DNA from 4 places in the Ruegeria sp. YS9 genome. Region 1 is predicted to be linked to each of the others. Evidence: riboswitches for the same ligand, from Rfam matches in the RefSeq annotation. Region 1 holds a riboswitch; each other region holds the start of a gene.

Region 1 (7,728 bases):
TGGGCGATGGCGTTCACGAAACTCCGGTCGGTGAAAAACACGGTTGCGCCCGGCACGTCACGTTCGTTGAACCCGATGGCCGTTGCATCATAGCTTTTGCCGTCCAGATCAAAGCGGATCGGATAACTCTCACCCTGCTTAATGTCGCCCCAGGCTTTGTTGTAGACGGCGAAGTACCCGCGATTGTCCAATGCGTCATAGCCCAGTCGCACGACTGAGAGATCCTGATACACCGTCTGGATCAGGCACCCGTTGCCAAGTGCGGGGTCCATCATGATGTTCCAGCCTTCGACGTAGCCTTTGTCAATGAGGTCTTGGGACAGCGCGGAAGTTGCGGTGAAGGCGGCGAAGGTAAGGGCAAGAAGGCGGGTCATATTGTGTTTCCCAGTACAGGAGTGGAATGGTGTCCACGTTACTAGTTAAATGAACCCTGCCAAGCATTTTCTCTGTGGGCGAAATTTCTGATTCAAAGGCCAACGTTGATCATGTCTGAAAAACACAAAAAGAGCTTGGCTTTGTGATGCCTGTATTTGCCGAAGCTAATAGTTTTAAAGGCATGACCCGCCGTACATCGACTTTAATTCGGTGACAACTCCACCTTGGTCTGTCCAAAAGACACGCCAGAAAAGCATGCAGGGAAACTGTTGTTATTCAAAACTGGCTTAGTCTTTTTCATCAAAGACGGAGAACCCCTTCTGTTTTAGATTACGAACTAGCTCCCGCTCATTTAACGGCAGGCGGAACTCAGTGGCTATCCTTCGCGCGAACTCCTTGTCAGCCTCGGAAAAACTGCTAGGCAGCTCTCTTCCGATTTCTGGTGGCAAACGAAACGGTGTAAAAAGCAATAGATGCATGCCAATCACGATAATCAGCACCAATGCGCAGACCGTTACAATGAACTTTCGCATCAAACGCTCAAATTTCTGAAAACGAAAAGAAGAACAGTGGCGGCTGTCTTCAAGGTCCGCAAGGTCAACATAGCATCAACCTATATTTCCTTCCGTGCCCGCAGCGCCGCTGTAATCGTCCCGTCATCCAGATAATCCAGCTCGCCCCCAATCGGCACACCCTGCGCCAGTGACGTCAGGCGGACCTGCCCCTCAAGCTGATCGGCGATGTAGTGGGCGGTGGTCTGGCCATCGACGGTGGCGTTCAGCGCCAGGATGACCTCGGTAATCCCTTCGGCCACAACCCGGTCCTTGAGGCGGGGAATGCGCAACTCGTCGGGGCCGACCCCATCCAGCGCCGACAGCGTGCCGCCCAGAACGTGATAACGGCCTTTGAATACACCGGCACGCTCCATCGCCCACAGATCGGCCACGTCTTCGACTACGCACAGCTCTCCGGTTGCGCGGGCCTCATCGTTGCAGATGTCACAGATATCGGTGGTGCCTACGTTGCCGCAATTCAGGCATTCGCGGGCGGTGATCGCGACCTGCTGCATGGCATCAGACAGGGGCGTCAGCAGCAGGGCACGTTTGCGGATCAGATGCAGAACGGCGCGGCGGGCCGAGCGGGGGCCGAGGCCGGGCAGCTTGGCCATCAGGTCGATCAGGTTGTCGATGTCGCTGTTCGAACTCATGGCCAATCCTGTCTTGCGCCGGAGGGAGCCTCCGGCGGGAGTATTTTGGAAAAGATGAAGCTCAGAACGGCAGTTTGATGTCTGCGGGCAAGCCCATGCTTTCGGTCAGCTTGGCCATTTCTTCCTGCGAACGTTCGGCTGCCTTGGTCTGGGCATCCTTGATGGCGGCCAGGATCAGGTCTTCGACCACTTCCTTGTCATCGCCGTTGAAGATGGACGGGTCGATATCCAGACCTTTGAGTTCACCCTTGGCTGTCGCCGTTGCCTTGACAAGGCCTGCACCGGATTCGCCGACAACCATCATGTTGTTCAGCTCTTCCTGCATCTCGGTCATCTTGGTTTGCAGGTCTTGCGCGGATTTCATCATCTTGGCCATGTCGCCCAGACCGCCAAGCCCGCCGAGTCCTTTCAGCATAGTATTCTCCTGTGTCTCCGTTTGCGCTCTAGATACGGGCAGCAGCCACATGGCACAAGGGTTCTCCCGCCGGTGGGTGGCTGAACCGTTCCGTCCGGCATGTTGACCGGCGCAGGCGCCAGCAGGAACCTACCGCCCATCTGCGACGCCAAATTTTCCAGCAGGCCCGACAAGCGCAGATCGTCCTTGGCGCGCATTTGGTCTGCAACCGAGAGTGATTGAATGGGGCACAGAAACTCTGGGCGGGGTTCGAATGGCCAGGGAGCACCCGGATCAGAGTTGTCACGGGTCACCTTCCGCTGGCCGATGTCGCAACAAACGATCTGAGACATGCAGGCAGAGGGGATATGCGCACAAGTCCCTGCCTCACATCAAGGGTGGATGTGTTCGATTGAAACCGGGGGGGAAGGGCGGCGCGGGGTCAATCTTCCTCGAACGGGTCCCACTCGTCTTCAACCTCGGGAAGCGCTTCGGTCTCGACCTTGGCGGCGCGTTGTTCCGGCGTTTCGATATTGGTGATTCTCGCCTTGGGGAATTGCGCCAGCACAGCCTGAACCAAAGGGTGTTGTTCAGCCTCGGACTTCAGTGCCAGCTCGGCCTCGTCCCGTATTTCTGCAATTGTGGGGGCTTCTCCGTCCGAGACGATCGAGACAGCCCACCGGTTTCCTGTCCAGCGTTGCAAGGCAGAGCCCAGCCGTGGAGCCAGATCCGCCGGTGCCTGGGCGGCGGGTGTGAATTCGATTCGCCCGGGTTGATAGGAGACGAGGCGCACGCCGTTTTCCACCTCGACCAGCAGCTTCACGTCGCGATTGGTCCGGATCAGTTCGACCACGTGGTCGAAGGTCGGGTACCGCGCAAGGGCCGTTTGGGTATCCTGCGCCAAGGCTGCAACCGGCGCACCACCGGCACCGCGAGAGGGCGATGCGAAGGCAGGCGGATGGGCCGCGCCAGCCGGCGCCGGACCGGCGGCGCCCGGTCGGGATATCGAAACGCCGCCATTGGGCCCGCCCGGCGGCAGCGGCGGGGTATCCTGCAATCGCTTGATCAGTTCTTCGGGACTGGGCAAATCAGCCACATGAGTCAGGCGGATAACGGCCATTTCAGCGGCCATCATGGCGTTGGGGGCAGCCGAGACTTCCTCGAGCGCCTTCAGCAGCATTTGCCACATCCGGGTCAGGACCCGCATCGGCAGAGCCTCGGCCATCTGTTGGCCCCGGGTCCGTTCGTCCGGAGAAACCGTCGGGTCCTGCGCCGCGTCAGGCGTGATCTTCACGACGGACACCCAATGCGTGATTTCGGCCAGATCGCGCAGCACCGCCAGCGGGTCCGCGCCTTCGGCGTATTGGCCGCTCAACTCGGTAAGTGCTCCGGCGGCATCGCCGCGCAGGATCATATCCATAAGGTCCATAACCCGGCCACGGTCTGCCAGTCCAAGCATTGCACGAACCTGATCGGCGGTCGTCTCGCCAGCCCCGTGCGAAATCGCCTGATCCAGCAACGAGGTCGCGTCCCGGGCCGATCCTTCCGCTGCTCGGGTGATCAGCGCCAGCGCGTCTTCGGCGATCCGGGCGTTTTCCGCTTCGGCGATCTTGCGCAGCAGGCCAATCATGTCTTCGGGCTCGATCCGGCGCAGGTCGAAACGCTGGCAGCGGGACAGCACAGTGACAGGCACTTTGCGGATTTCAGTGGTCGCGAAGATGAACTTCACATGCGCGGGCGGTTCTTCCAACGTCTTGAGCAGCGCGTTGAAGGCGCTGGTCGAGAGCATGTGGACCTCGTCGATGATATAAATCTTGTAACGCGCGCTGGCGGCGCGATAGCGCACGCTGTCGATGATCTCGCGGATATCGTTGACGCCTGTGCGGCTGGCGGCGTCCATCTCCATCACGTCGACATGGCGGCCTTCCATGATGGCGACACAATGTTCGCACTGACCGCAGGGTTCGGTTGTGGGGCCGCCGGTTCCGTCCGGACCGATGCAATTCATGCCCTTGGCGATGATCCTCGCGGTCGTGGTTTTGCCGGTGCCGCGAATGCCGGTCATGATGAAAGCCTGCGCGATCCGATCGGCCGCGAACGCGTTTTTCAGGGTGCGCACCATGGCATCCTGACCCACCAGATCGGCAAAGGTTTCCGGGCGATATTTGCGGGCGAGAACCTGATAGGCGGGGCTGGAGCTGTCTGTCATGTCTTCTCGTTGGGATTCGGGGCTTGGGCACAGCGTAGTGGCCACCGTTGCCCGCGTCCACAGCGTGGTGTGATGATTTTTGTTTTAGAAACGAGTCGCTTTCGCACTAAACTGCGTTAGCAGATTTAATGACTCATTTTGTAAAGAGTTCTTTGGGGAGGACACGTTTCATGTCGCAGTTGGTGATCTACGCCCTGCAAGTCGGTGGCGGAACGCTGGCACTGACCTCGATGCCCGGACGTGGCGGGGATTATTTCAGCGATCTGGATATGATCGCAGGCTGGCAGCCGGGGCTTGTTGTATCCATGACAACGGATGTCGAGATGCTTCAGGATGGGGCGAAGGATTTCGGCAGCGACATTCAAAGCCGCGCCAGCAGATGGGTTCACCTGCCGATCGAAGATTTCGGAGCGCCGACACAGGCGATTGATGACGCGTGGCCGTCCGTCAGCGCCGCAGCCCGACACGCGCTGTCAGGAGGAGGTCGCGTTTTGGTGCATTGCCGTGGGGGCTGTGGCAGGTCAGGTATGGTTGTTCTGCGGCTGATGATTGAATGCGGCGAACGCGCGGACACAGCGCTGGAACGATTGCGGGCGGTGCGCCCCTGCGCCGTCGAAACGGATGCGCAACTGGCCTGGGCCTCGCAGCGTGCGCAGGCACAGGTCAGTCTGGACTCAGATTGAAATCTGCGCGGGCGCGCAAACAGGTTTTTCGCGGCCGGATCGTGGAAACTTCGATCATCGCGCAGGGTGGGGTTTGCACGACGCCGGATGGCATCGCACTGACCGTGTTTCCGAAGACCAATTCGGCATAGAGGTTCAGGGGCTCAATTGCGGCTTCGGGCTGCGTGCCGCAAAAGACACGAATATTGTCTGATTGCGCGCGGAAAATTGCATGACATCCTTCGGTGCAATGTGACAGCTTGCTGCTGCCCTCAATCTCGAAATCATCACTTGTGGCCGAGGTCGCCTGGGTCATGGCTTCGGATATCGAGCGCGCCAGCCGCGCCAAAGCGGGGCAGGTTTTGCCCGTCCGCTGACATACTGTTGCACTGAATTCATGCGTTTTTGTCTTCCAGATCATCCTGCGCCCTCCGCGCGTGGTGGACAGGATATTTGGGACAGGTGGGACAGCGTGATGCCGTCAGGACCTGCCCGGACACCCCGCCCGAGTTTCGGTTTCGTTTCCGATGGCAGGTCTCCTGACTTGCGGGTCATCGCTTTGCCGACCTTCCCAGCCTTTCGGGCCAGTGGTGTTTTGGCATCGCTTACCGCTTACAGTTGCGGGGGCAGTCGCGGATTTGGTTGTTGCCTGCATGACCAGACATTACCGCACCGTGTTCCCTTTTCATCCCGACCCCTTGTGGAGGCCGGAAACCATCACACAACCGCTAGCGTTTGAGTACGCATCGAGTCAAGCCGATCTTTTGGCCGGACGCTTGGTCATGCTGGATACGATGTAGGTTCATGCATAATGTCGAGGGTGTCGAGGTTCGGAAACCGGATTTACCAAGCGAAAAGCCAGAGATCATGTTGGATACAGAGCAAACGGTATTGACCGAGGAGTTTCGCTTTCCTTCCGGGCAGAAAACACTGTCCGCCCGATTGTATAGCCCGCTGACTTCGCCCGAAATCGTCGTCGTGCTGAACAGTGCAACGGGTGTGCCGCGTGATTATTACCGTCATTTCGCACGATGGCTTGCCGCTGAGAAGGGTATGGCCTGCCTGACCTATGACTATCGGGATTATGGGCATTCCTTGACCGGCCGCCTGAAAGATTCGCGTGCGACCATGGCGGATTGGGCCTTGATCGACATGCCCGCGGCACGGGCGGAAATGCGTCGGCGATACCCGAATGCGAAACACTGGACCATCGGCCATTCCGTCGGCGCGATGTTGGGGCCTGTGCAACCGGATATCGATCTGATTGACCGGATGATCTGTGTGTGTTCGGGGCTTGTGACCCTAAGCGACCATCCGTGGCCCTATCGGGGTTTGGCGGGGTTGTTCTGGTACGGCCATGCTCCGCTTTTGGCCCGAGCCCTTGGCTACCTTCCCGGAAAGGCGATCGGGTTTGGCTCGGACCTGCCGGCATCGGTCTATTGGCAGTGGCGCAAATGGTGTACCGCGCCTTTGAATTATGTGCCTGAAATCGGGCATGAGTTACCTGCGGCGCAGTGGAAGGATTCTGGAACGCCCGTGGATTTGTTCACCTTCGAGGACGACCAGATGGTGCCGCCGGAAGCGGTTTGGCGGCTTGCGGACCTTTACGGCCCCGATGCCAACCGTCACCTGCTGAGCCCCGCCGATTTCGGGTTGCCTGAGGTTGGACATATCGGAGCATTTGCCCGGCGCAACGCAGCGGTTTGGCCGCGACTGATCGCCTGACCAGACGCGGCGCAGGACGGGCCGGGCACCGTCCTGCCATCACCGGTTGCGAAGCTTCTTTTCCTTCATGACGCCACGGACCATCTTGCCGAACGCTTTGTCCCGCGCCCGGGACTGCGCGACAGTTTCTGAGTTGCGCTGATCTTCGCGCCGAAGCTTGCGCCACCGGTCCAATCGAGCCGGGTCAAGCGTGCCGTGGCTGATCGCCTTTTGCACGGCACATCCGGGCTCGGAGTTGTGCTGGCAATCCGAAAAACGGCAGTCCCGGCTCAACGCGGCAAGGTCCGAGAAAACGTCGTCGATCCCGTCCTGAGCGTCCAGCAGGCGCAACGCGCGCATACCGGGTGTATCGATCAACCAGCCGCCGTTGCGCATCCGGTGCAGTGCCCGAGCGGTCGTCGTGTGCCGGCCCCGCGCGTCATCCTCGCGAATGTCCGAGGTGGCGAGATCCTGACCGGTCATGGTATTGGCAAGCGTCGTCTTGCCAACGCCCGACGAGCCAACCAGCGCTCCGGTCTGGCTTTTGGGGCACCAGGACAGAACCTTTTCAACCTCTGCCGGGTCCAGCGCGTTGATCGCCAGAACCGTCAGGAACGGGTCCAATGATTGTACCTGTCCCGTGAAACTGTCAGGGTCCGCCGATGTGTCTGCCTTCGTCAGAACGACGACCGGGTAACACCCGGCCTGATGCGCAAGCGCCAGATATCGTTCCAGCCGGGGCAGGTTGAAATCGGCATTGCAGGAACTGACGATGATCAGCACATCGACATTGGCTGCGATCAGTTGCGTCGCGGCACCTGTTCCGGCGGCGCGCCGGTGCAGCAGGCTGCGCCGGTCGAGCAAATGGCGCACGCGTTTGTCGTCGTCGGTGAGAACCCAGTCACCAACGGCATAGGTGCCGGTTGACTGATCGAGGTTCAGCAACGGGACTTCACCATCCGGGTTCAGCCCGATCAGGCGGTCCCGATGAACGGAAGTGATGCGAAAAGGTGTGCAGGAAGGATAAGCCGCGTGTTGCGCAGCAAAGTGAGAGGACCATCCCAGGTCCGAAAGTGTAAGAAACATTGGTCTGCCTGTCGTCAGAAACAGTACTCCCGACGGATGGCAATCGCTCATCCCCGGGTCATGTGTTCAGGCAGTCAGTCGATACCGTGAG
Region 2 (7,728 bases), on a different replicon from region 1:
CGAGGCTGTGAAATCCCCGGTCAGCAGCGCGTCAAGCCACCGGCTGCGGTAAAGCGAATAGCTCAGGATCAGGCCCAATCCGATCAGGACAAGCGGGAAGGTTTCCCATCTTGCCAGTCCCAGACCGCCAAGCATCCAGAATACCACCGAATGCGCAGCGCGATTGTCGCCAGAGAAAATCAGGTAATTGGTGATCGCGGAAAACAGAAAAGACACCGCCAGGCCAGCAAGGATCAGTTTTTCGGGTGCGCTCGTACGCAAGCCCTGAACCAGCGCCAGAACAATGCCGGATGCGATCAGACCGCCGCAAAACGCCGCCAACGGCAACGTCCAGATTCCCAGGACATCCCCCGTGACGGTGATCACCAGAACGGCGCCGGCAGCTGCACCAGAGGACAGACCGAACAGAAACGGATCTGCCAGATCGTTTCGCGTCGTTGTTTGCAAAACAACACCTACGACGCCCAGTCCCGCACCAATCACGGCGGCAAACAGGGCGCGGGGCAGGCGAAGGTCGAAGACGATCCGGTGCAAAGGCGACATGTCTCCGTCCACCAGACCGGTTCCAAGGCCGATGGCTGAAAAAACTTCGCGCACGGGGATTGGGGTGGTCCCGTAGACGATGGACAACAGCAAAAGGGCGGTCAGAACAACCGCCCCCAGCAAAATCAAACGGCCCAATTGGACCATATCAGTTGATCTCCGGGTGCATCGCCTTCGCCATCTTCTCGATCGCCTCGATATTTGCCGGACCGGGCGTCAGTTCCTCGTAACGCAGGCCAATCCAGCGCTCGTTCTTTACCGCGTCCGTTTGTGACATCACCGGGTGATCCTTGAGGAACTGGAAAGTGTCCTCTGCGCCGTTGCCGGACTGATAGTCGAGCAGCACCAGAAATTCCGGGTTGGCCGCGGCGACGGCCTCCCACGACGTGCGGCCCCAGCTGGTATCCAGATCATGCGTCACGCTCTCGCCACCCGCGGCTGCGATCATTGCATCGGGAATGGCGAACTTGCCGGCGGTAAACGGAGCATCGGCCGGCCCGTCCAGCAGGAACACGCGGGGCTTTGCCAGATCGGCTGTTTTTGCTTCGATGGCGGACAGTTGGTCCTTCCAGCGGGCAACCAGCGCCTCGGCCTTGTCCTCGACCTGCATGACCGTGCCCAGACGCAGAACGTCATCAAACAACAGGTTCATGCTGGCCTCGGGGCGATCCTTGTCCAGATGCACGCAGCTTTCGGACAGGATCATGGTCTTGATACCAAAGGGTTCCAGCGTGTCGGGCGTGACGTCACCGCCGGGTTTCATGCCATAGTACCAACCGGCAAAAAACAGATCGGGTTCGACGGCCACAAGGTTTTCAATGGTCGGGTATTTGGGGGCAAGCTCTGGGATATCGCCACGCTGAGCATCAAAATCAGGGCTTGTTTTGTACCAGCCGGTAATTCCGGTAAGCCCCACGATCTTGTCCTGAAGGCCGAGCGCAAAGGCCATATCCGTCATGTTCATGTCATGCACGACCAGACGTTCCGGCGCCGAGTCAAAAGCCAGCGGTTCGCCGCAATTGTCCACGGTGACGCCCTCTGCTGCCACCCCACTTGCCAAGCCAGCGAAGACGACCACTGGCCAGAGTTTCTGCATCATATGTAAGCTCCTGTTATTATGACAGTTTCCGTTTTCGGATATCCAGTGCGGGGATCATGCGGCCTTCGTGCTGAAAGCACAGATAATCCACGCCGAATGTCTCACGCACCCGGTCTGGGGTCAGAACTTCGCCAACAGGCCCGAACCCTGTCAGACGCGTGGCTTTCATCAACGCCACATGGCTGGCGAATTCCGGGATCATGACCAGATCATGGACGATCATGACGACCGTTACCCCCAGATCAGCGACCAGAGACAGCATGTGCCCCTTGGCATCGGGGTCCAGATGGTTGGTTGGCTCGTCCAGAAACAGCAACGACGGATTCTGGGCCAGCGCGCGCGCGATATGTGCGCGCTGACGTTCTCCGCCCGACAGTTGACCCATCGTCTTGTTGGCAAAATGCGACAGCTCGGTCGTCGTCAGCACCCGTTCAAGATCAGCCTTGTGCTGAGCCACCGAACGTTCGCCCTGAATCGGGATTTGTCCCAGCGCAACGTAGTCTTGCAGGCGCATCCGTCCGTCGGGCATTTCCTGCTGTCCGACCACAGCAATGGAGCGGGCGCGTTGGCGGGCGGACAGGGTACGAAGGCTTTGGCCTTCTATCCAAACATCACCCAAGGCAATCCGTTCAATCCCGCACAGCAGTTTCAATAGAGTGGTCTTACCGGCGCCGTTCGGCCCGGCGATTGCCAGAATTGATCCTTCTTCCAGACGAAAGGATACATCCTGCAACAGGATATCACCATTGAGCGCGTAGTACTCCAGATCCTCGGCAACCAGAAAGCTCATGATGTCCCTCGGGATGGCAAAGCGGGTATTCGCGACAGGGTCTTTGCGAAAAGGGCAGGAGGGCGGTCCGAAGCGCTGGTCCAGCCATCGTCGCTGTCGCCGAACTGGGTCGCGAATTCGACCAGGGCATCCAGGTCGTGTGATGTCTTAATGTCGCCGAACAGGTACTGCGCTTTGCCTGCGGCCTGAAATCCGACGGTCATGGCCCGTTCACAACCTGCCATACAGGCCACCATTCGGGTTTCAAAACCGTCAGGCAGCTGAGCATCCAGCGCGTCTTGCGCAGCCTCGGCAGGCATCGTCCCCTGACATGTTGAACAGATCAGAACGTAGTGATCAGAATAGCAGGTCATTGCCGTCTCCGTCGTTTGCCAGATGCAGACAGAGGGCACATACCCAGATATTACGCAAACGCGCCATCAAGCCTCCTTCGGGGACGCCCCGCCCCGGGTTGGTTACCATGCGATGGCAGGTCTCCTGACTTGCGGGTCAAGGCTCGGCCCACCTTCCCAACCCATACGGGTCAGTGGTGAAGTGGCGTCGCTCTCCGCTTACAGTTGCGGGGGCAGTCACGGACTTGGCACATTCCAGCGCCGCACCGTGTTCCCATTTTCATCCCTTACGGAACCATCCCGCTCAGCTAGTCCGGCTATGCCAGACTTGTCAAGCGGCAGGCGAAAGGGTGGTGGATGGAATTGCAACAGTTGAGCCAGCGATCCTGCTGCGCCAGCCCGGACCGAACGGTGTCAATAGTCTGATACAAGAAGAAAATCCGGATCGGTATCTTCCTCGACCTTCGAAAACCGTGGGATCGGCTCTTCGAACACATTGTCCGTACGGTCGTCATTCACGGTCGATACCTCGCCAATAAGGCAATCGCCGCGCTCGGCCCAGAAAGCGTGCCAGATGCCGGGCATCAAAGTTACGCTTTGCCCCGGCTTCAGCCGCAAGTGTTCTCCGGGTTGCAAGGTTACAGGGCAGGCATCGCTTGGGACCGTCACCGGGTTGTCGCGGTCGACGCCACCGTTTGGATCCGAGGCATGGATTTCCAGAACGAGGTCGCCGCCGCCCCGGTTTATGATGTCTTCTGCCTTGACGATATGCCGGTGCATCGGAGAAAGCTGATTGTCTTTCGAGATCAGTAGTTTCTCCGCATAGAGCATCCCGCGCCCGGATTTCAGATCCTTCGCCTCGCCATTGCGCAGAGTGAACAGAAACAGTCCAAGTTCGTCGAAACGGCCTTGTGCGTAATCGGTTATGTCCCATCCCAGCCCGCGGCCGCGGATCGTTTCCGCCAGAGGGCTGCGCATTTTCTCGGGCGACCAATCCGCAAAGGGTGGCAACACGGCACCGAAGGACTGAATGAATGCTTGTGCCTGGGTCTTGATACGGTTGATTTCGGATCGTTTCATCATGCCATCCCGCAGGTCAAAGCTCGTGCGCCCAGGGGGGTTCCGCCCCGGCTCGGGAAACGGTCACGGCCGCCACGTCAGCGCCCAGCTCCATGGCTGCTTGCAGGCTTTCAGCCGTCAATCCGCGCAGACCTGATTTGGTCAGATGCCCTGCACGGCTGAGACCGGTCAGGACGCCGGCGTTGAACGTGTCACCTGCGCCGATCGTGTCGACCACTTCAACGGGCTTCACAGGAACCGAGACTTCGGAACCATCCGCCAGATAGCCGTGCGCCCCGTCGCTGCCACGCGTGACGATGACAACGGAAGGACCCGCCTGCAACAGCACAGACGCCTTCGCGTCTTCGGATTCAGCGCCCGGAATGATCCAGTCCAGGTCCTCGTCTGAAACCTTGACGATATCCGCTTGTGAGATCATGCGGTTCAAACGCGCTCTGAACCGGGTTTGATCCTTGATGAAACCCGGGCGGATATTCGGATCCAGCATCACCGCCCGGTCGGAACCGTGGCGGTCCAGAAGGGCGGCATAGGCATCTGCGCAAGGTTCACAGGCAAGGCTGATTCCGCCGAGATACAGGGCTGAGACAGCAGGAAGCTGATCGGGCATGTCTTCTGGCAGCAACATCCGGCCCGCGGTGTTTTCATCAACAAAGCTGTAAGTCGCGTGCCCTTCCGAGAGCTGCACAAAGGCAAGCGTGGTAGGACGGTCCGAGATGATCACATGTGTCGTGTCCACATGACTGGCTTTCAGCGCATCGATCAATTGCTGGCCGAACATGTCCGATGACAAACCTGTCAGCATCCCAACCGGAACACCCAGACGTCCCATCGCGACGGCTGTGTTCAGAACTGCACCACCGGTATGTGGCACAAAGCCCAGTGCACCCGACACGGTCGGTTCTGAGATCATATCTATCAGCGCTTCACCACAGCACAGGATCATGTCTTGGTCCTTCTCGGAATAGAAATTTCGGTTTGGCTGGTTACTGTCGCAGCGCGTTCTTGCAGAAGTTGTTTGCGCCGATGATCCCGAACTCTGCCTGTTCAGACACGTAAAGGTTCAGGGAACGGCGCAAATCGCTGAAGCGACCGCCGCCGTTGAACGCATCCTTGAAGGTGTCACCGAAAAGCCAGCGGTTTTTCTCGGCAACGCCGCCCACAAGGAAAACGCCTCCCTCCGGCATCAAGGTGACTGCCAGATCACCCATCAAAGCACCCAGATGAGTGGTAAAAATCTGCGCCGTTTTTTCGGCGATGAGATCGGTGCCGCTGCGGGCATCGTTCAGAATTTCTTTCGCAGAGCGCGCCTGTGTCCGCGCATGACCGGCTGCCAATTCAACCGCCTGATACAGGACCGGCAGGCCGGTTCCGCTCAGGAACATTTCTGCTTCCAGTGCCAGGCTGTCCCCAAAGAAACAGCCCGGTGCGATACGACGCGCCGCTTCAAAAATATCAACTTCGTCGCGATGGCGCGGGTACAGACCCACATGCCCGCCTTCGCCGGAAACCGTGTGATACCTGCCTTCGGAATAAAGCAAGGCGCCAACGCCGAGTCCGGTTCCAGGGCCAACAACCAATCGTGTGCCTGCGGGCGGCGTTACCTGACCCTGCAAGACGGCAACATCCGACCGGGTCACCTCGGCCACAGACCATGCCGCGGCGGTAAAATCATTTATCACAAAGGTGCGCTGCGCTCCTGTTGCATTTGCCAACTCTGTCTCCGAGAGATCCAGGTTCGCGTTGGTCAGCTGAATCGTTCCGTCCCTGACAGGCCCGGCTCCGGCTGCGACGACGGCCTGTGGGTTGGTTCCGATCTCGTCCCTGAGATCATGGAGCGCCTCCAGCAGGTTTTCCAATGTTCCTGTCGGGTGTTTCCGAAGATCTGCCAATTCGCCATTCGTGACGACGCCCAGACGTGTGTTCGTGCCCCCGATATCCGCGACCAGATTCCAATGCTCATGCACGGCACCGAATGGTTGCGCTAACGGCTGAGAGACGCTCTGACCCTCGGACAGGGCGGATTTCAGCGCCATGAAAGACGCTTTGGGCGTTCTCGCAAGTGTTTCGAAATCCACGTCCACCAGTCCAAACCTCTTCTCGTACCCGAAGGCCCATTCGTAATTGTCCAGCAGCGACCAGACAAAATAGCCATTCACCGGAACACCTTGTGCCAAAGCGTCCAGCACGGCCGCAAGGTGCCTGTCGAGATAATCGATGCGATCATCGTCCTGCACGCGCGCCTCACTCGCCATTCCGTTTTCGGTGATATAGATTGGCAGCGCGCCCGTATAGTCTTTCCTTGTTCGGACAAGAAAGCGGGTGAGGGCAGAGGGCTCGATTTCCCATCCCATCTGCGTTTTGGGCAACGGTCCGGGAACCTCTTGCAGGCTGGGCCAGGCGGTGTCCGCCGGGGCAATCAGTTTTCGGGTATAATAGTTCAACCCGCACCAATCGACCTGTGTACCGATGGTTTCAAAGTCGTTCTGCCAGCCTTTGGGCAGGTGCGGCTCCAACCCCTCCAAGGCGGTTTGGGGATATTCTTTGTTGAAAACCCCGCCCAGGAAAAACCGGTTGTAGATTGCATCGTAGCGATCTGCCGCAAGCCGCGCTTCCGCGCTGCCATCTGCTGGCTCGGACCATTCGAGGTTGAACACGGCACCTAGGTTGCTCATGCCAAGACCGCGCATGGCCTGAATGGCCCGCCCGTGGGCCAACAAAACGTGATGCATCGCCCGGGCCGCGGCGCGGATGTCGCGCAGACCGGGCGCATGGTGGCCTTCAAAATGGCTCAGCCAGCTGACACACCAGGGTTCGTTGATCGGTGCCGCACTGAACATCCGGTCGCCGATCCGACCCATAATGACCTGGGTATAATCCGCGAACCAATCCGCGATATCGCGATTGCACCATCCCCCCTGATCCGCAAGCGCTGACGGCAATTCCCAATGATAAAGCGTCACACAGGGGCGGATACCGCGTTCCAGCAGGGCGTCAGCCAGCCGATCATAATAATCCAGCCCTGCCTGATTGACCTGACCACGCCCGTCCGGCAATACACGTGCCCAACTGGTCGAAAAGCGATAACAGTCGAACCCGGCTTCGCGCACCAGATCGAAATCCTGCTCGAACCGGTTCAGGTGATCACAGGCCACGTCTCCGTTTTCCCCGCGCACCACGTTGCCCGGTGACGCCGCAAAGGTATCCCAGTGTGTCTGCCCCGCACCGCCCTGTGCGTGGCCTTCAATCTGGTACGCAGAGGTGGCGACACCAAAGAGGAAATCTTTGGGGAAATCAGCGCGTGCGTGTTTCATGGTTACAACCTGTTGGGCGCAGGGCCGGTTGACCTGCCAACGACCAGCTCGGCCTCCAGCAGCCTCGTTTTGACGGGATCATTCGGAGATTTGATGCGCTGGATCAACATGTCAGCCGCCATTTCACCCGCCTGCCGGACGGACGAGCGCGTTGCGGTGAAAATCGGAACATCCTGTCCGTTCTTCAAATAGGACAGGTCGTCGTCATGGGCGATCACTGACACATCCGCACCCATCTCAAGCCCGTTTTCGGACAGAGCGCGCCGCACACCGATGGCGGATATCATCGACGAACACAGAATCGCAGTCGGAGGGGTGTCCAGGCGCAACATGTTCTGCGTTTCGTGATGGCCGTAAACCTCTGTCATTTCAGCGCTGCGCATCAGATTTGCATCGGGCGCCAGCCCGGCCTGCCCAAGCGCCTCAAGATATCCGTCGCGGCGACGTTGGGCGAAGTCCATATCTTCCAGGCCGTTGATCAGAGCGATACGGCGATGGCCAAGGTCAATCAGAAAGCGGGTGGCGCGCAGGAACGAACTTTTGTTGTTTACGTCGATCCAGTCATATTGAGCG
Region 3 (7,728 bases), 1.5 Mb from region 1:
GGTGCCCATATCATCGCGCCCGAAGGATCAGACACAATCCAGACCGCTGCGATGGCTCTGAAAATGGGTATGACCTACGACGACTTGGGTGACATGATCTTTCCATACCTCACGACGGTCGAGGGCCTGAAACTGGCCGCGCAGACATTTGAGAAAGACGTTGGCAAGCTGTCCTGCTGCGCGGGCTGACAGCCGCTTTTGCTCGCAGCTCTGGTCTTGTTCGGGCAACCGCAAAAGACCCTTGGGCAAGTCGTGTGCTGCGGGCTTTCACATTTCCGGATCGTCTGTTGTCCGGGTCGTGTTTCAACCCCTTCCGTTTGCTCTGCTTCGACCATGTGAGGACTGCACCTCTCATGCCAGGTTCGGGGGCTGCCTCATGCGAATTGGCAAACGCCTCTATCTGACAGGTTCGTCAAACAAGGTCTTTACCATTACTCAAACCGCTATTCCTTGAGAAATATAATGTCCCCAGGCGATCGAAAAACGAAACTTCATGACAAGCAGGGAAGGATGAACTAGGAATCTAACAAAGAAAAAGTTCTGGACGTATTGTGGAACACATTGCCTTTACCTTCGAGATGGGGGTCGTTTGCACCCTTCTGGCTTTCACCGTTTTCTTGTTCGTTTCCGAGATCATCAGGATCGACCTTTCCGCCATATTGGTTCTGGTTCTCATAGGTTTGCTCAGCTACGCGCCCGGGCTGGGAAATCTGGCGGATGTCACCCTTCTGTTCGACGGCTTCGCATCCAATGCCGTCATCTCGATCATAGCGGTCATGATCGTCGGGGCTGGTCTGGACAAGACGGGGATCATGAACAAGGTGGCTGCCGTCATCCTCAAATACGGCGGCAAATCGGAAGGCAGGGTCGTTCCCATCATCTCCGGAACCGTTGGCGTCATTTCCTCGTTCATGCAGAATGTCGGCGCCGCTGCTCTGTTTCTTCCCGTTGTCAGCCGAATATCTTCACGGTCAGGTATACCGCTGTCGCGCCTGCTGATGCCGATGGGATTCTGCGCCATTCTGGGCGGCACAATGACAATGGTCGGGTCGTCTCCTCTTATCCTGCTGAACGATCTGATCCTGACGGCAAATGACAGTCTGCCGACCTCTCAGAAAATGGAGCCCTTCGGCCTGTTTTCGGTCACGCCGATCGGTGCGGTTCTGATCCTGACCGGAATTGGTTACTTTCTGCTGTTGGGACGCTGGGTTTTGCCCGAGGCTGAAGAGCCTGACAATACGGGTACCGGACAAGGGACACAGGAATACCTGCAAAGGGTCTATGGCCTCAAAGCCGATGTGTTCGAAGTCGTGGTGCCCGAGGACAGCCCCCTGGTCGGCAAGATTCTGGCCGACATCAACCACGAAAACCACCTGTACATCATTTCCACCTTCTATCGCGGCAAAACCTCGATGGTTCAGGTTTTGACAGCGGAAATTGCAGCGCCGTGTCGGCTGGCCATCGTCGGCCGCCGTTGGGAGGTCGAGAAATTCGCCGAGAAATACGGGCTGACCGTTCTTCCCGACTTGGACGTTTTCGTCGAAGAGTTCGCCCCAACCAATGCAGGCGTGGCCGAGGTGGTCATCACGCCCGACAGCAAGCTGATCGGCAAATGCCCCCGCGAGCTTTTGTTTCGCAAGACCTACGGGATGTCGCTGCTGGCCATTCACCGCGGCGAAGAGACGCTGAGCCATGTCGAGACCGAGGATCACGAATCCACTCAGATCGGGCTCGAAAAGTTTCAGGCGGGCGACATGCTCGTGGCGCATACCAGATGGGACAACCTGATGCGGATCAAACGAGATCCGGATTTCGTCGTTGTGACAACGGACTTTCCACAGGACGAGCTGAGGCCGCAAAAAGTCGGCTGGGCCCTGGCATTTTTCGCCATTTCGCTGTCGTTGATCCTGTTCACGGATGTCCGGCTTTCACTCTGCCTTCTTACCGGAGCGGTGGGCATGATGTTGACTCGTGTGCTCAGCGTGGATGAGGCATACCGCGCGGTCGGCTGGAACACCGTTTTCCTGCTCGCCTGCCTCATACCGTTGGGACAAGCCGTACAGAACACAGGCACCGCTGCGTGGATCGCCCAGCAGATCATGATAATTCTGGACGGCTGGCCGCTATGGTCGCTGCAAACCGGCATCGCCATTCTGGCGACGGCCTTTTCTTTGGTCATGTCAAATGTGGGGGCCACGGTTCTGCTGGTGCCTCTGGCGGTATCGATTGCGATAGCGGCTGGCGGGAATCCGGCCGTCTTTGCCCTGACCGTCGCCATTTCCACATCGAACAGCTTCATCATCCCAACCCATCAGGTAAACGCCTTGATCATGGGGCCGGCAGGATACAAGGTGATGGATTTCGTGCGGTCCGGAGGGATCATGACTGTGCTGTTTCTGGTCGTCTCGCTGCTCATGATCAACGTCATTTATTAGCGCGAGAGGATCCGGGGTATTCGGTGTTCTTTTCCCATCATCGGGACAGGTTCCCTTGAGCCACCCGCTCACCACAGTGTACGACCCTGGCAGAGATACCGTTGGTCTCTGGGCCCATCTCAGGCTGAACCCCGCACGACATGCCGCCCATCGACGCCCACAGGTCGCTTTCTACTCCTCTGCATCATTGTTGCGCGCGACTCGCTTGACAAGCAGGCCAGCGGTGCCGCATGTCCCTTTCGTTGGTGTCGGTGACAGCCGATGAAAAGGGAATGCGTCAACGGTCATGCCGCCAAACGCAGCCGCCCCCGCGACCGTGAACGGAGAGGATGCCCAATGCCACTGGCCCGAAAGCCGGGAAGGCGGGACATCCGACAGAGGCCCGCCTCTGGCATCCGCAAGCCGGGAGACCTGCCAACAACCGAAGTTGAAACCGGGCGGGGTGTTCCGGTGTCGGGTCCATGACCAATCGTGGCCCGCATGAAACCCCGTCCCCCGCGAAGAGGATTTGGGGGGATGAGAGACATGACCGAGACCGCACCAGTCGAGTTGCTGGTCTGTACCACCTGCCGTCGCGGCCTGCCTGTCGAAGATGACGCGCAACGCCCGGGCGCTTTATTGCACAAGGCCCTGGAACAGGCGGACCTGCCCGACGGTGTCACCCTGAAAGCCGTTGAATGCCTGTCAAACTGCGATCAAGGCTGTTCGATCGTATTGCGCGGCGGGCCGGGCCGCTGGACCTTCGTGTACGAAAACCTGAGCGAAACAGATCATGTCGACGTCATTGTCGACGGTGCGACCAAGTATCTGGCCACTGAAGATGGTTTGGTGAAATGGCGCGAACGCCCCGAACATTTTCGCAAGAACTGTGCCTCGCGCATTCCCCCGATTGGAGCCTGACATGTCGAACCTCGAAAAACTCCCCGTCACAGTGATCACCGGCTTTCTTGGCTCGGGCAAAACCACTTTGGTGCGTCACCTGATGCAGAACCCGCAGGGCAAGCGCCTTGCTGTCGTGGTCAACGAGTTCGGCGATGTAGGCGTCGATGGCGACATCCTGAAATCCTGCGCCATCCCGGATTGCCCGGCGGAAAACATCATGGAACTGGCCAATGGCTGCATCTGCTGCACCGTGGCCGATGATTTCATTCCCACCATCGAGGCTCTGATGGCGCTGGACCCGCGCCCGGATCACATCCTGATCGAAACCTCGGGACTGGCGCTTCCCAAACCATTGCTCAAGGCGTTCGACTGGCCCGATATCCGTTCCAGGATCACCGTGGACGGCGTGATTGCCCTGGCCGATGCCGAGGCCGTGGCCGCCGGTCGTTTCGCGCCCAATGTCGAAGCGGTGGACGCCCAGCGCATGGCCGATGACTCGATCGACCACGAAACGCCCCTGTCCGAGGTGTTCGAGGATCAGATCTCGTGCGCCGACATCATCCTGCTGACCAAGCCCGACCTCGCCGGCCCCGAAGGCGTGGCGAAGGCGCGCGAGATCATCGCAGCCGAGGCGCCGCGCCCCCTGCCCGTGGTCGAAGTGGCCGAAGGTGCCGTGGACGTTCGCGTCGTGTTGGGTCTGGAAGCCGCCGCCGAGGATGACATGGACGCCCGACCCTCGCATCACGACGGCCACCATGATCACGAGCATGACGATTTCGAAAGCATCATCGTCGAGTTGCCCGAGCAAGCCGATCCGACCCAACTGGTGGCCAATATCGAGCGTCTGGCGAACGAGCTGAACATCCTGCGGGTCAAAGGGTATGCTGCCGTTCAGGGCAAACCCATGCGCCTGCTGGTTCAGGCGGTCGGTGCGCGGGTACGGCACCAGTATGACCGTCCGTGGGAACCCGGCGAAGAACGCCGTTCGCGTCTGGTCGTCATCGCCGAGCATGACGATATCAAAGAGGCGGAAATCCGCGAAATCCTCGTGGGTGTGCGTGAGGCTGCCGAGTAAGACCCATGCACGTCGTCTTCCGCGAAAGTCACGGGCTCGAGGAAACCGAGACCCCGACCGATCTGGGCCAGAGCCCGGCGGATCTGGTGGTGCTGTCCTTTTCGGACAGCGACCTGGGTGCTTTCGCGGCGGGCTGGCATCGTGGTGGCGGGCCCGAGGGGCGGATGCCCTCGTTGCGGCTGGCCAACCTGACGGCGCTGAAACACCCCCTGTCGGTCGATACCTATGTCGAACAGACGTTGGAGGGCGCCAAGGGCATTCTGATCCGTCTGATCGGCGGGGTTCCCTACTGGTCCTACGGGTTGCAGCAGGTGCTGGCGCTGGCACAGGCCAAAGGCATCGCGCTGGCGGTGCTGCCCGCCGACGGGCGCGAGGACACGCGGCTGGACGACTATTCCACCCTGCCCGTTTCCACCCTGCGGCGGCTGGCGCATCTGTGCGATACCGGCGGCGAGGTCGCGGCACAGGCGGCGCTGGCGCAGATGGCGCTGGCGGCGGGGCTTTATGCCGGGCCGGTGATGGGCGCCAAGACCTTGCCCGAATGTGGCGCGTGGTGTCCGGATCGCGGCGTAATCCCGGTGGAAACCGCGTTCGAAGGTAACGCCAAACGCATCCTCGTCACCTTCTACCGCGCTTACCTGACCTCGGCGGACACCGCCCCGATCGCGGCCCTGATCCGCAGCCTGCGCGCCCGTGGGTTCGAGGCGGTGGGCCTGTTTGCCCCGTCGCTCAAGGCGCCTGTAGCCGCCGACTGGTTGCGGGACCAGGTTGTTGCGCTGAACCCATCCGCCATTGTCAATGCCACTTCATTTTCGGGCAAAGGCGCGTCGGGAACATCGCCTCTGGACGCGGCAGGAGTGCCGGTGTTTCAGGTCGCCCTCGCCACCTCGCGCCGCAAAGCCTGGGCCGAGGCGGAACGCGGGCTGTCCCCCGCCGATCTGGCCATGCATGTGGTACTGCCCGAGGTCGATGGGCGGATTTCGGCGGGAATCGCGTCTTTCAAGGAACCAGGCAAACGTGATCCGCATCTGGAATACGCGCGCTTTGCACATCGGCCCGAACCGGACCGGATCGAAGCGATCGTCGACCGTGTATCGGGCTGGCTTGCACTGAACGACAAACCCAAGGCAGATCAGATTCCCGCGCTGGTCCTGTCCACCTATCCCGGCAAAGACTGGCAGATGGCCCATGCGGTTGGCCTTGACGCGCTGGCCTCGGCCGAGGCGATGCTGTCCGATCTTGACGAAGAAGGCTATGACATCGCGACTGGCGAACCGATTGCCGACATTCTTCTGGACGCCCGGATTTCGTTGTCGCTCGGGGATTATCTGGATGCGCTCGCGGAATTGCCCGAAACCCTGCGCACCGATCTGCACACCGTATGGGGCGCGCCCCAAGATGATCCGGCCTGTGCCGATGGGGCCTTCCATTTCACCGCAATGCGACGCGGCAAGGCGCTGGTCGCGCTGCAACCCGAACGCGGCACGCCCGAGCTGCGGGATGACGACTATCATGACCTCTCGCGCACCCCGCGCCACGGGTATGTCGCCTTCTATTTGTGGCTGCGCAAAGGGTTGGGTGCGGATGCGCTGATCCATATCGGCGCACATGGAACGCTGGAATGGTTGCCCGGAAAATCGGTCGCCTTGTCTGCCGCTTGCTGGCCCGAGGCGCTGATCGGCGATCTGCCGGTGATATACCCGTTTATCGTGAACGACCCGGGCGAGGCCGCGCAAGCCAAGCGCCGGATCGGAGCCGTCACGCTGGGCCACATCCCACCGCCGATGAAGGACAGCGGCACGCCGGATCGGATGGTGCGGCTTGAATCGCTGCTGGATGAGTTTTCCAACGCCGACGGGCTTGACCCCAAACGCCGTGACCGCTTGCAGGAAGATATCCGTGGTGAAGCGCAGGCCATTGGCTTGGAAAGCGATCTCGGCCTTGATCAGGCAACCTGCACCGCCGAAGCGATCACCCGCATCGACCGCTTTGTCTGTGACATCAAGGAAAGCCAGTTTGGCGACGGGCTGCACATCTTCGGGCGCGTGCCCGAGGTGACGGGCAATTTCGATCCGGCCCCGTCAGCCCATGCGGAACGCGACGCGCTGATCAAAGCGCTCGAAGGCAAACGGATCGATGCCGGGCCTTCGGGTTCACCCTATCGTGGTCGGTCAGATGTTCTGCCCACCGGGCGGAACCTTTACACCACCGATCCGCGGTCGGTCCCGACCCGTGCGGCCTATGCCCAAGGCGTGAAACTGGCCGAGGAACTGGTGCGACGCCATCTTCAGGAAGAAGGCGATTACCCAAAAGGGCTGATCGTCGATCTGTGGGGGTCAGCCACCATGCGCACGGCCGGCGAGGAATTTGCCATGGCCTTGCACCTGCTGGGCGTCAAACCCGTATGGGACAAAGGGTCCGAGCGGGTTTCCGGCATCGAGGTTCTGCCGATCACTGACCTGAGCCGCCCGCGCCTGGACGTGACCTTGCGGGTCTCGGGCCTGTTCCGGGATGTATTCCCGACGCTGTCCGCTTTGTTTGGCCAAGCGGTTCGCGCATTGGCCGCGCGCGATGAAGCGACGGACTGGAACCCCTATGCCGGGCAGGAGCCGGCAGCGCGTGTCTATGGACCTGCGCCCGGAAGCTATGGCGTCAACATGACCGAGCTTTCCGAGGTGTATACCGACGAGGCCCGTGCACAGGCCGGTGAGGCGTGGCTTGAGGCCAGTTCCTTTGCATTGGAAGGCGAACACATCGCGCAGGACAAGGACGGCATCACCCAACGCGTTGCAAATGCAGACAGTTTTGTCCACTTGCAGGACCTGACCGAAACCGATCTTCTTCTGGCCAACGATTATGCCACACACGAGGCGGGTTTTGCCGCCGCCAAGAAGATCGCCGGCGGAACCGCGCAGCTTTACCATCTGGACAACACCAACCCCGAAAATCCGCGTGCCCGTACTTTGCGCGAAGAAATCAGCCGTGTCGTCCACGCCCGGGCCGCAAATCCCAACTGGATCGCCGGGATGCAACGCCATGGTTTCCGGGGGGCGGCTGAAATCGCGGCAACGCTGGATCATATGGCCTCATTCGCGCATCTGTCCGGCACGGTCGCACCGCATCTTTTTGACCTCTACCATGATGCCACGCTGGGCAACGAAGAGGTGGACGCGTTCCTGCAAGAGGCCAATCCCAAAGCTCATCAAGCCATGCAGGACCGGTTCCGCGCGCTGCTTGAGGCCGGGCTTTGGAACACGCGCCGGAATTCCATCCGGGCTGATCTGGAGGGATTGAGATGAGTGCTCCGATTGTTCAGGGCTGGTGCCCGGGCGCCCA
Region 4 (7,728 bases), on a different replicon from region 1:
GCCCAATTGACGGCGGCGCGCGGGACTATGGTGGTGACACGCTTTGGCGGCTGAAATTCATATCCGGCGCTAAGAAGCTCGGATTTTCGCTGGCAGAAATCGCGGAAATTCTGGAGTTGCGCACGGCACCAAATACCGAGTGCGTCGCGATGCAGGCCAGAGCGCGCAAAAAGCGGGACGAAATTCAGGAACGGATCGACGGGCTTGCACGGTTGAGGAACAATCTGGACGAGCTGATCGCGGCGTGTCCGGGGCGTGGTGGAATTCAGAACTGTTCGATCGTGGGTGCCATAGAACGCAGCAGTGAGAAATAGGCGCAATTCCGGCCTTGAACGGAGGGTAGCGGAGTTGCTTGCGAACCGGGTTATTGCCAAGCAGGACCCAGAGCGGCAGGTGCAGCGAAAAAAGGAGAGCGAGGGTTCCGTTTCCGAGCAGAGTTTGCGTCAGATCATTGTGAGAAATCCCTGCGTCGCCCAGAAAGCCATATCTGATGAGTATCGGAGGGTGACGGACAAGTCGGCCCTGTAAATGCGGTCCAGCTTTAATCCTACCGGTGCGATTTTATGTCGGTTTAAAACAAGTTTACCCAAGAGGGAACATGACAATGAATAACCTGAGCCGCCGCCGCTTGATGCAAGGAGCCGCGGCAATTGCGTGCAGCGCGGCGCTTCCCGCCTTAGCGAAAATCGGTCCCTCAATCCATGTCCTGAAGGATCCGAATTGCGGGTGCTGCGGATCGTGGATCAAAATCATGCGGGCGGAAGGTTTTGAAGTAGGCGTGGAAAACAGTGCTTGGGAGGCCTTGAACGCTTACAAAACTGCCAATGGGATTCCGGAGGGCATGATGTCATGCCACACGGGCCGCGTGGAGGGCTACATGATCGAAGGACACGTCCCGCCCGCTGACATTCGGCGCCTGCTGGGCGAACACCCGGATGCCGTCGGACTGTCGGTTCCGGGAATGCCTTTCGGCTCGCCAGGCATGGGGCCGGAAAGCGAACGCGAAGCTTTTGACGTCTTCCTGATCCGCAAGGATGGAACCACAGAGGTGTTCGCCAGATACCCGGCCGCATGAAGTTCCGATGGCGCTGGCAAGATCCTGAAAAACGCGGCGCTCGCTTCTTCTGCCCGGTTTACGTGACATTCTTCACGGCAAACCAGTTGATCCGTGACTTCACGCCTGCCTTGTCCTACCGGGCAAGTTCCAGCTTACGGTGAAAAAATACCCGCGTCCGCAAAGCCTGATGACCGGCTTTGCGGACAAAACCGACATCCCGGCCGCCGTATCAACCGCAGCATTTGTAGCCCGCCTGAATTGGCGGGCATGGAGCCGATCCGTAGGAACAGTAGACGCAGCAATCGCCGGGAAGTGGCTTCAGGACTTTTCCGCAAGATGTGCATTCGTAGAACCACTGGCACGCGTCTGTTGGCATCGTTTCAGGCCTTGAATGTCCACATTCCGGGCAGATGATCGTGCTGACAAGGTTCGGGCGCTTTTCACTCATGGCGTCACATCAAGGTTATCAGGAAATCATTTATTCGGATTTCGTTGAGCACGATAACCCAAGCGATGGCCGTCAACGCAAAACTGCCTGTCAGCCACCATTTGAGGCGGTCGAGCGAACCACGGCGATACGCGACGATGCCAGAGAGAAACAGCAGGGCCGTCGAACCGCCGAGCACGTAATAACTCGCGGCGGCGATCTTGCCGAATACGGCCAGCCAGCTCCCTCCCAAGCCAAGTAAAATCAAGGCCATCGGCAAGATGCAGCAGGTCGCAACGCCAAGTGCGGTAAACGATCCAATAAAACTCGCGCCAACAAACTTGCTCATGGTCAGCTTTCTCCGGCTTTGACGAACTCGAACGGAAGCCGGTTCGACTTCCTCGATTCTTGCTTCGCGCGGTTTGTGAAATTCGACATCATGACCGACAACATGCATCCTGTAGTAGCTACAGGTTCAAGGGAAAGGTCATCACATGATTGCGATTGGCGAAGCGGCGAGATTGATCGGTCTGTCGGTCGAGACGATCCGCTATTACGAACGGGAAGGCATAGTCGAGAAAGCCGGTCGAACCGCCTCGGGACGCCGCGCATACACGGAACGGGAAATCTCCGAGCTCAGATTCATCAAACGCTGCCGCGATCTTGGCTTTACCATTCAGGATGCATGCGCACTTCGCGAATTGTCCAAAGCGCCCGAGCAAGCTTGTCGTGACGTCGAAGACGTTGCAACAAGACATCTCGACAACGTCAGGTCAAAAATCGCCGCCCTCCAACGGTTGGAGCAAGCACTGGCAGAACTTGTGCAGACCTGCACCGAGGGTGCGGCCTCATGCCCCCTGCTAACGGCGTTGCTCAACGAGCCTTTCGTCAAAGATGTCATTAGCGGCCACTAATTGCAGCGCCTGGAAAACCGAAACTGGCTATCTCAGCTTGCGGAGGAGCGGCTTCATTGTCCCGGTATTCCGTAACCCTCAGCGATGACGGCCGATCTCTGTTGTATTTTTGTTGAATGAGAGAATTGCGATCAGCTTACCCTCTAATTCGCTCTGTTAGCTATGCCGGGCTGGTGATGGCGTGGATGCTCTGATGCTGTCAACTAAGGAAGAAATACCAAAGAATCTGCAAATTTTTGCCGCTTTACCCCTAGAGGCTAAGAAGCTGTTGCAATTCCCCTAAGCACATGAAGGCTTGGAATAAAACACATTGGCCGGGGAAGTTTGGATACTTTAGAGGAACGAGCATGGAGAAGGCAGATATGACAAATCCCACTTTAGTTCAGGGAGTGTTATCGAAAAACCTGCTGGGTTATCTCCCAATGGTCTGTTTTATATGCAGCTTTTTTGTGTCTGCCGCTGCGTCGCAAGCATCTGAGCTTCCCTCGATCGGTCTTGATAGAAAGATTGAAGCGCCATCGGGTGCCAAAACACTATGCAAAGATTATTCGTGGGCGTGCGCGAGCGCTCGTAGTTCTGGTCTCTCCGTGGCGCAAGAAAATCAGATCGTTAAAACGATCAACACGCGCGTCAATCGAAGGATTCGTGCCGTTTCGGATCAAAGCCAATATGGGACAAAGGAGTACTGGACACTGCCGACGCAAGGGTCAGGAGATTGCGAAGACTTCGCTTTGCAAAAGAAGTTTGAACTTGTGCAGAATGGTTTGGATCCTACGAAGCTACTAATTGCGACTGTCTTGGACACCAATCGCAATGGCCATGCTGTTCTTGTCTATCGCTCGAGTGAAGGCGACTTGGTTCTGGACAATGTTACCAACAGGATCAAAACGTGGAAGGAAACCAGGTATCTATTCCTAAGAATACAGGACCCACTACACCCTGACCGTTGGGTGCAGGTTTTTAGCGGCTAAAAGCAAATGTGGCGCGCCCTCGAGACGCGCCACGATAAGCTTTGGTCCTGCGACTACCAGTTGTTTCGCGGCAACCCCAGTTTAGGGCACCGCTTCAAACTTTGGTCAAGCTTCCGCAGCGTTGTACAAGCGCGGAGTCACCAGACCTGTGCTGTTCAAACCGCGCATCGCCTTGGCTGCCGCAAGCACTGCTAGATCAGCAATCGGCTCGATGACTATTACCAGCATATAGGCACCGCCAAAGGACAGAACCGACGCCATAGTTTCAGCACCAAATCCCTGGCCGTAGAAAGCCCAGAACGCAACCCATGCGACTACTCCCCCCTGATACATCGCACTCAGGGCAAGAGCTTGGCCATATTTGAGGTCAACATATGCTGTACCGGGTGCAATGATGCGGCTGGCCAATGCTTGTAGCGCAAATAGCGGCACCAGCAGAGTGGTTAGGTTGATGAAGTACTGCGGAAGATCGAACGGGGCAAAAAACACCCCCTGAATCAGCAGACCGGCTGCCAATCCAAAAGCCGCGGGTGCAGCACCGAGAAGCAGGAACAGCGTCGACCCCAGAATGAAGTGGACTTCAGAGACACCAACCGGGAAGTGTGGCAGGACTTCAAAGAAAAGGAAGACACCAACGGTGGCGAGCACCGAGCGCATGACAAAAGATGCAGGTCCATTCGCACGCAATGTGGAAAACGTTTCTTTCGCTGCGTAAGTAGCCGCGCCTGCGGCGGTAACATAGGAAAGCGCGATTTTGGCACCATTCACGATGCCCGGTTCGATGTGCATTTTATTTCTCCCTACCGCCTCACCCGGCGGCTTGTCAGGTTGAATCGGCCGTAAGGCCGACAGATACAGTCTGGGCATAGCCCGGCGTTTTACGGCAGGTCTCCTGACTCGCGGGTGCTCGCTCCGCCAACCTTCCCGGTTCCATTACGAACCAGTGGTGTCTTGGCATCGCTCTCCGCTCACAGTTGCGGGGGCAGTTACGGAATTGGCGCCGTTAAAAACACCGAACCGTATTCCCATTTAATCCTTTTGGCTTCCGCCATCAGGAACCGAAAACAATTCACCGCTACAATGGCGGCTTCGTTTCTGTCAATTGTCTTTGCGACCTAGTCCGAAGTAGACTCGACCGAAGTAGGGTTCACGCAACCGGCGACATGGTCGACTAGGTAAACCAAGTGTTACCTGAAGCCTCTTGAAGCTCTAGCTGCTAGAGGCTTTAAGACTCGAATTTGATCGCGAAAATGCGATGCAAATACATTAAACTTGTGAACCAGGACGAGATCTATGCTGACAAGGCGCCATTTCATTCAATCAACCACTGCGCTGTTCTCCGCGTCTGCGGCCAGTCCATTGATCGCCAAAACATGGCCAACCTCGTCGCAAAAGACCTATTGGGACAGCCAGGTCACGCCATTTGATTACGATCCAGCGACCTCAAATCCATGGGGCGTTCATGACCGTTTTTTACCACGACGTGTCGTAGCAAATGATGGTTTGGTTCCTGGTGACATCCATGTCGATGCCGTCGCGCGCTATCTTTACCATATCGAGGAAGGCGGGACAGCAATGCGCTATGGCGTAGCGATCGCGCGTGGGAACCTTTACGAGCCCGGTACCTATGCTATCCGGCGCAAGGTCGAGTGGCCACATTGGACACCAACGGCTTCAATGATCGAGCGCAACCCCGAATACGCGGAATTTCGGGATGGCATGGAACCCGGGCCAAGTAATGCTCTCGGCTCTCGAGCCCTTTATCTATACGTTGGGGATCGAGATACTTATCTCAGAATCCACGGTACACCTCAGCCCAGAAGCATCGGTGGTCGCGCAAGTTCTGGATGTGTTAGAATGATCATGGCCCATATCAATGATCTCTACCCACATGTAAAAATCGGCTCGACCGCATACTTATACTCGGCCGAAGATAGCGTCACAGCCCGCTCATAAATTTTGGGCAGCGTAGGTGGACGTCGCTGCCCTCTTTTTTTATCAGGCGTCGCGCGCGGCGCAGATCGGAGCGCCATTCGTCGCGCGCAATGGTACCAATGTCGTCTCGACAGGTCCGCTGTGCTCATACCAGAAGCAATTGTCATCTGGTAAAAGGCGTGCCGTAGCCAGATCCTGCCCCGGCCCTGCCAGTGCAACGACCGAATCTGGCAGGTTACCTGGTTCGAATGCTTTGCTTTTGCCCCCTGTGAACTGGGCTGAGCAACCGGCAGTAATCGAGACTAACGTGATGGTAATTGCGATCCGTTTCTGCATTGACCTGTTCCAAATTTTTTACGTCTTCTGCGACTAGATTGCATTCACGCGGCCAGCCCGCAAGAAGGAATGAAGCATCAATATCGCGGGCAACGAACCGGATTGAAAAAAAATTGAAAAAGGTATTGAAGCTCTAGTTGCTGTAGGAACTATTTGCAAAGGACCGCAGAGATTCTTGAGGTCTAACTATGTCATCCGATACCCACAACCACGACCATGACCACGAAAATAGACAAGGTCACAACGCGTGCGGCAGTAGCGGGTGTGGTGACATCGCGCCCGTCGGTCCGATTCCCGAAGGTGGCAGAAGCTTTCAGGTCTCTGGCCTTGATTGCGCCGAAGAGGTTGCGATCCTGAACCGGGTTATCGGCCCGAAAGTTGGTGGTGAAGAGCATCTCGCTTTTGATGTCATCAACGGTCGAATGACGCTTCTTGAAAGTGCTGCCAAGATGTCTGACGAAGATGTCATGCTGCTGGTTGCCAGTACTGGTATGACCGCCAAACCATGGGATGACGGAAATGCCGCTCAGGACCAGGCGGCGCATATTGCACGTCAGCGGCGGTTCACCATCCTCAGCGGAGGGTTTTGGGCAGCGGGTTTTGGCTGGCACATTTTCGAAACAGGCATGGGCGGTGCGCTCGGGCTGTTTTCGGGACATGGTGAGGTTCCGATGCCTTTGCCCGAGGCAGCTTTGTTCGCGGTCGCGATCTTGTTTGGCGTCTGGCTGGTGGCGCCCAAGGCCTGGTCTTCGGCGCGACGCCTTTCACCGGATATGAACCTGCTGATGGTGGTTGCCGTCTGTGGCGCTATCGCTTTGGGCGAGTTCTTCGAAGCGGCAACGGTGGCATTCTTCTTTTCGCTCTCGCTTTATCTGGAAAGCTGGAGTGTCGGACGGGCTCGGAACGCGGTATCCGCGCTGCTTGATCTGGCCCCCCCGACGGTTCGGCTGGTTCGTGCTGACGGCTCAGAGGCAACGGTCCCGGCGGCGGATGTCTTTGTCGGTGACAGCTTCATCGTTCGGGGTGGGGATCGCATTCCACTTGACGGGGAAGTCATCGAAGGGGCCGGTGCCGTTGACCAGGCTCCAATCACAGGTGAAAGCGCGTTGATTCCCAAAGAGCTGGATGATGAGGTCTATGCCGGCACAATCAATGGTGAAGGCACCCTCAAAATACGTGCGACGAAAACAGCGTCCGATACCGTGCTTGCCAAGATCATCCGGATGGTCGGTGATGCTCATGCTCGCCGTGCGCCGGTTGAGCAGTGGGTTACAAAATTTGCGCGGATCTTTACGCCCATCGTTATGGTCGTCGCAGTGGCTATCGCCCTGATCCCGCCGCTTGCATTTGGCGCATCGTCGGGTTTCTGGTTTTACAATGCACTTGTTCTTCTGGTTATCGCCTGCCCCTGTGCGCTCGTCATTTCCACACCGGTTTCAATCGTTGCGGCTTTGACCGCTTCGGCCCGGGCTGGGGTTCTGATTAAGGGCGGCGCATATATCGAGGCTCCCGGGCGTACCACCGCACTGGCCATGGACAAGACCGGCACGATCACCATGGGAGAGCCTGAAGTCGCCAATGTGTATCCGCTGGGCGACCCATCCGAGCAGGAGCTGTTGGCGAGCGCTGCCAGCCTCGAGGTTCGGTCTTCACACCCGCTGGCCCGCGCCATTTTGACCCGGGCAGAACAGACCGACATTTCGATATCTGCGGCTGAAGACATCCGAACCGTTCCCGGTCGGGGTCTTGAAGGCCGCATCGAGCGCGGAGATATCTGGCTTGGCTCCGACCGCTTCGCTGAAGAAAAGGGCTTTGGCGCGTCCATCCCTGCCGAATTGCGCAACCAAATCGAGAGCGCGGGAAGCACACTTGTGGTTGTCGGGGATGAGAACGGAGTCGCCGGTTTGCTTGAGCTGCGGGACCGCATTCGACCCGAAGCCCGAAGCATCGTTGCCCGGCTTCACGCGCAGGGCGTGAAGTCGATCATCATGCTGACGGGTGACAACGAACAAACCGCGAGAGCGGTAGCAGCCGAAGTCGGTATCGACGAAGTCCGGGCCCAGCTTCTGCCGGAAGACAAAGTCGCTG

Evidence for each region. A riboswitch is a leader RNA that binds a small molecule or an ion and turns the genes downstream of it on or off. The one in region 1 is predicted to bind cobalamin.
Region 2: it holds a riboswitch for cobalamin, as region 1 does, so the genes downstream of both, NOR97_RS18665 (DUF1636 domain-containing protein) here and NOR97_RS13235 (hypothetical protein) in region 1, are expected to answer to the same signal.
Region 3: it holds a riboswitch for cobalamin, as region 1 does, so the genes downstream of both, NOR97_RS04495 (DUF1636 domain-containing protein) here and NOR97_RS13235 (hypothetical protein) in region 1, are expected to answer to the same signal.
Region 4: it holds a riboswitch for cobalamin, as region 1 does, so the genes downstream of both, NOR97_RS20220 (energy-coupling factor ABC transporter permease) here and NOR97_RS13235 (hypothetical protein) in region 1, are expected to answer to the same signal.

The regions. Positions count from the first base shown of each region.
Region 1 covers NZ_CP102409.1:2,614,433-2,622,160, reverse strand. The annotation lists gene NOR97_RS13265 (hypothetical protein) at 1-374, opposite strand, end outside; gene NOR97_RS13260 (hypothetical protein) at 663-908, opposite strand; gene recR (recombination mediator RecR) at 989-1,582, opposite strand; gene NOR97_RS13250 (YbaB/EbfC family nucleoid-associated protein) at 1,644-1,997, opposite strand; gene NOR97_RS13245 (DNA polymerase III subunit gamma/tau) at 2,419-4,185, opposite strand; gene NOR97_RS13240 (dual specificity protein phosphatase family protein) at 4,356-4,868, shown strand; gene NOR97_RS13235 (hypothetical protein) at 4,849-5,268, opposite strand; cobalamin riboswitch at 5,359-5,581, opposite strand; gene NOR97_RS13230 (hypothetical protein) at 5,652-6,572, shown strand; gene rsgA (ribosome small subunit-dependent GTPase A) at 6,612-7,637, opposite strand.
Region 2 covers NZ_CP102410.1:516,383-524,110, reverse strand. The annotation lists gene NOR97_RS18680 (iron ABC transporter permease) at 1-690, opposite strand, end outside; gene NOR97_RS18675 (ABC transporter substrate-binding protein) at 692-1,642, opposite strand; gene NOR97_RS18670 (ABC transporter ATP-binding protein) at 1,659-2,432, opposite strand; gene NOR97_RS18665 (DUF1636 domain-containing protein) at 2,429-2,785, opposite strand; cobalamin riboswitch at 2,882-3,079, opposite strand; gene NOR97_RS18660 (D-lyxose/D-mannose family sugar isomerase) at 3,179-3,844, opposite strand; gene NOR97_RS18655 (carbohydrate kinase) at 3,861-4,787, opposite strand; gene NOR97_RS18650 (glucokinase) at 4,828-5,877, opposite strand; partial or broken gene NOR97_RS18645 (GH1 family beta-glucosidase) at 5,854-7,155, opposite strand; gene NOR97_RS18640 (LacI family DNA-binding transcriptional regulator) at 7,158-7,728, opposite strand, start outside.
Region 3 covers NZ_CP102409.1:865,842-873,569, reverse strand. The annotation lists partial or broken gene NOR97_RS04505 (FAD-dependent oxidoreductase) at 1-189, shown strand, start outside; gene NOR97_RS04500 (SLC13 family permease) at 579-2,435, shown strand; cobalamin riboswitch at 2,662-2,869, shown strand; gene NOR97_RS04495 (DUF1636 domain-containing protein) at 2,961-3,335, shown strand; gene cobW (cobalamin biosynthesis protein CobW) at 3,337-4,392, shown strand; gene cobN (cobaltochelatase subunit CobN) at 4,398-7,691, shown strand; gene NOR97_RS04480 (cobalamin biosynthesis protein CobG) at 7,688-7,728, shown strand, end outside.
Region 4 covers NZ_CP102411.1:96,023-103,750, reverse strand. The annotation lists gene NOR97_RS20250 (heavy metal-responsive transcriptional regulator) at 1-314, shown strand, start outside; gene NOR97_RS21250 (DUF411 domain-containing protein) at 878-1,075, shown strand; gene NOR97_RS20240 (GDCCVxC domain-containing (seleno)protein) at 1,287-1,505, opposite strand; gene NOR97_RS20235 (hypothetical protein) at 1,510-1,833, opposite strand; gene NOR97_RS20230 (MerR family transcriptional regulator) at 1,979-2,398, shown strand; gene NOR97_RS20225 (transglutaminase-like cysteine peptidase) at 2,746-3,369, shown strand; gene NOR97_RS20220 (energy-coupling factor ABC transporter permease) at 3,475-4,158, opposite strand; cobalamin riboswitch at 4,234-4,447, opposite strand; gene NOR97_RS20215 (L,D-transpeptidase) at 4,663-5,325, shown strand; gene NOR97_RS20210 (hypothetical protein) at 5,368-5,640, opposite strand; gene NOR97_RS20205 (cation-translocating P-type ATPase) at 5,829-7,728, shown strand, end outside.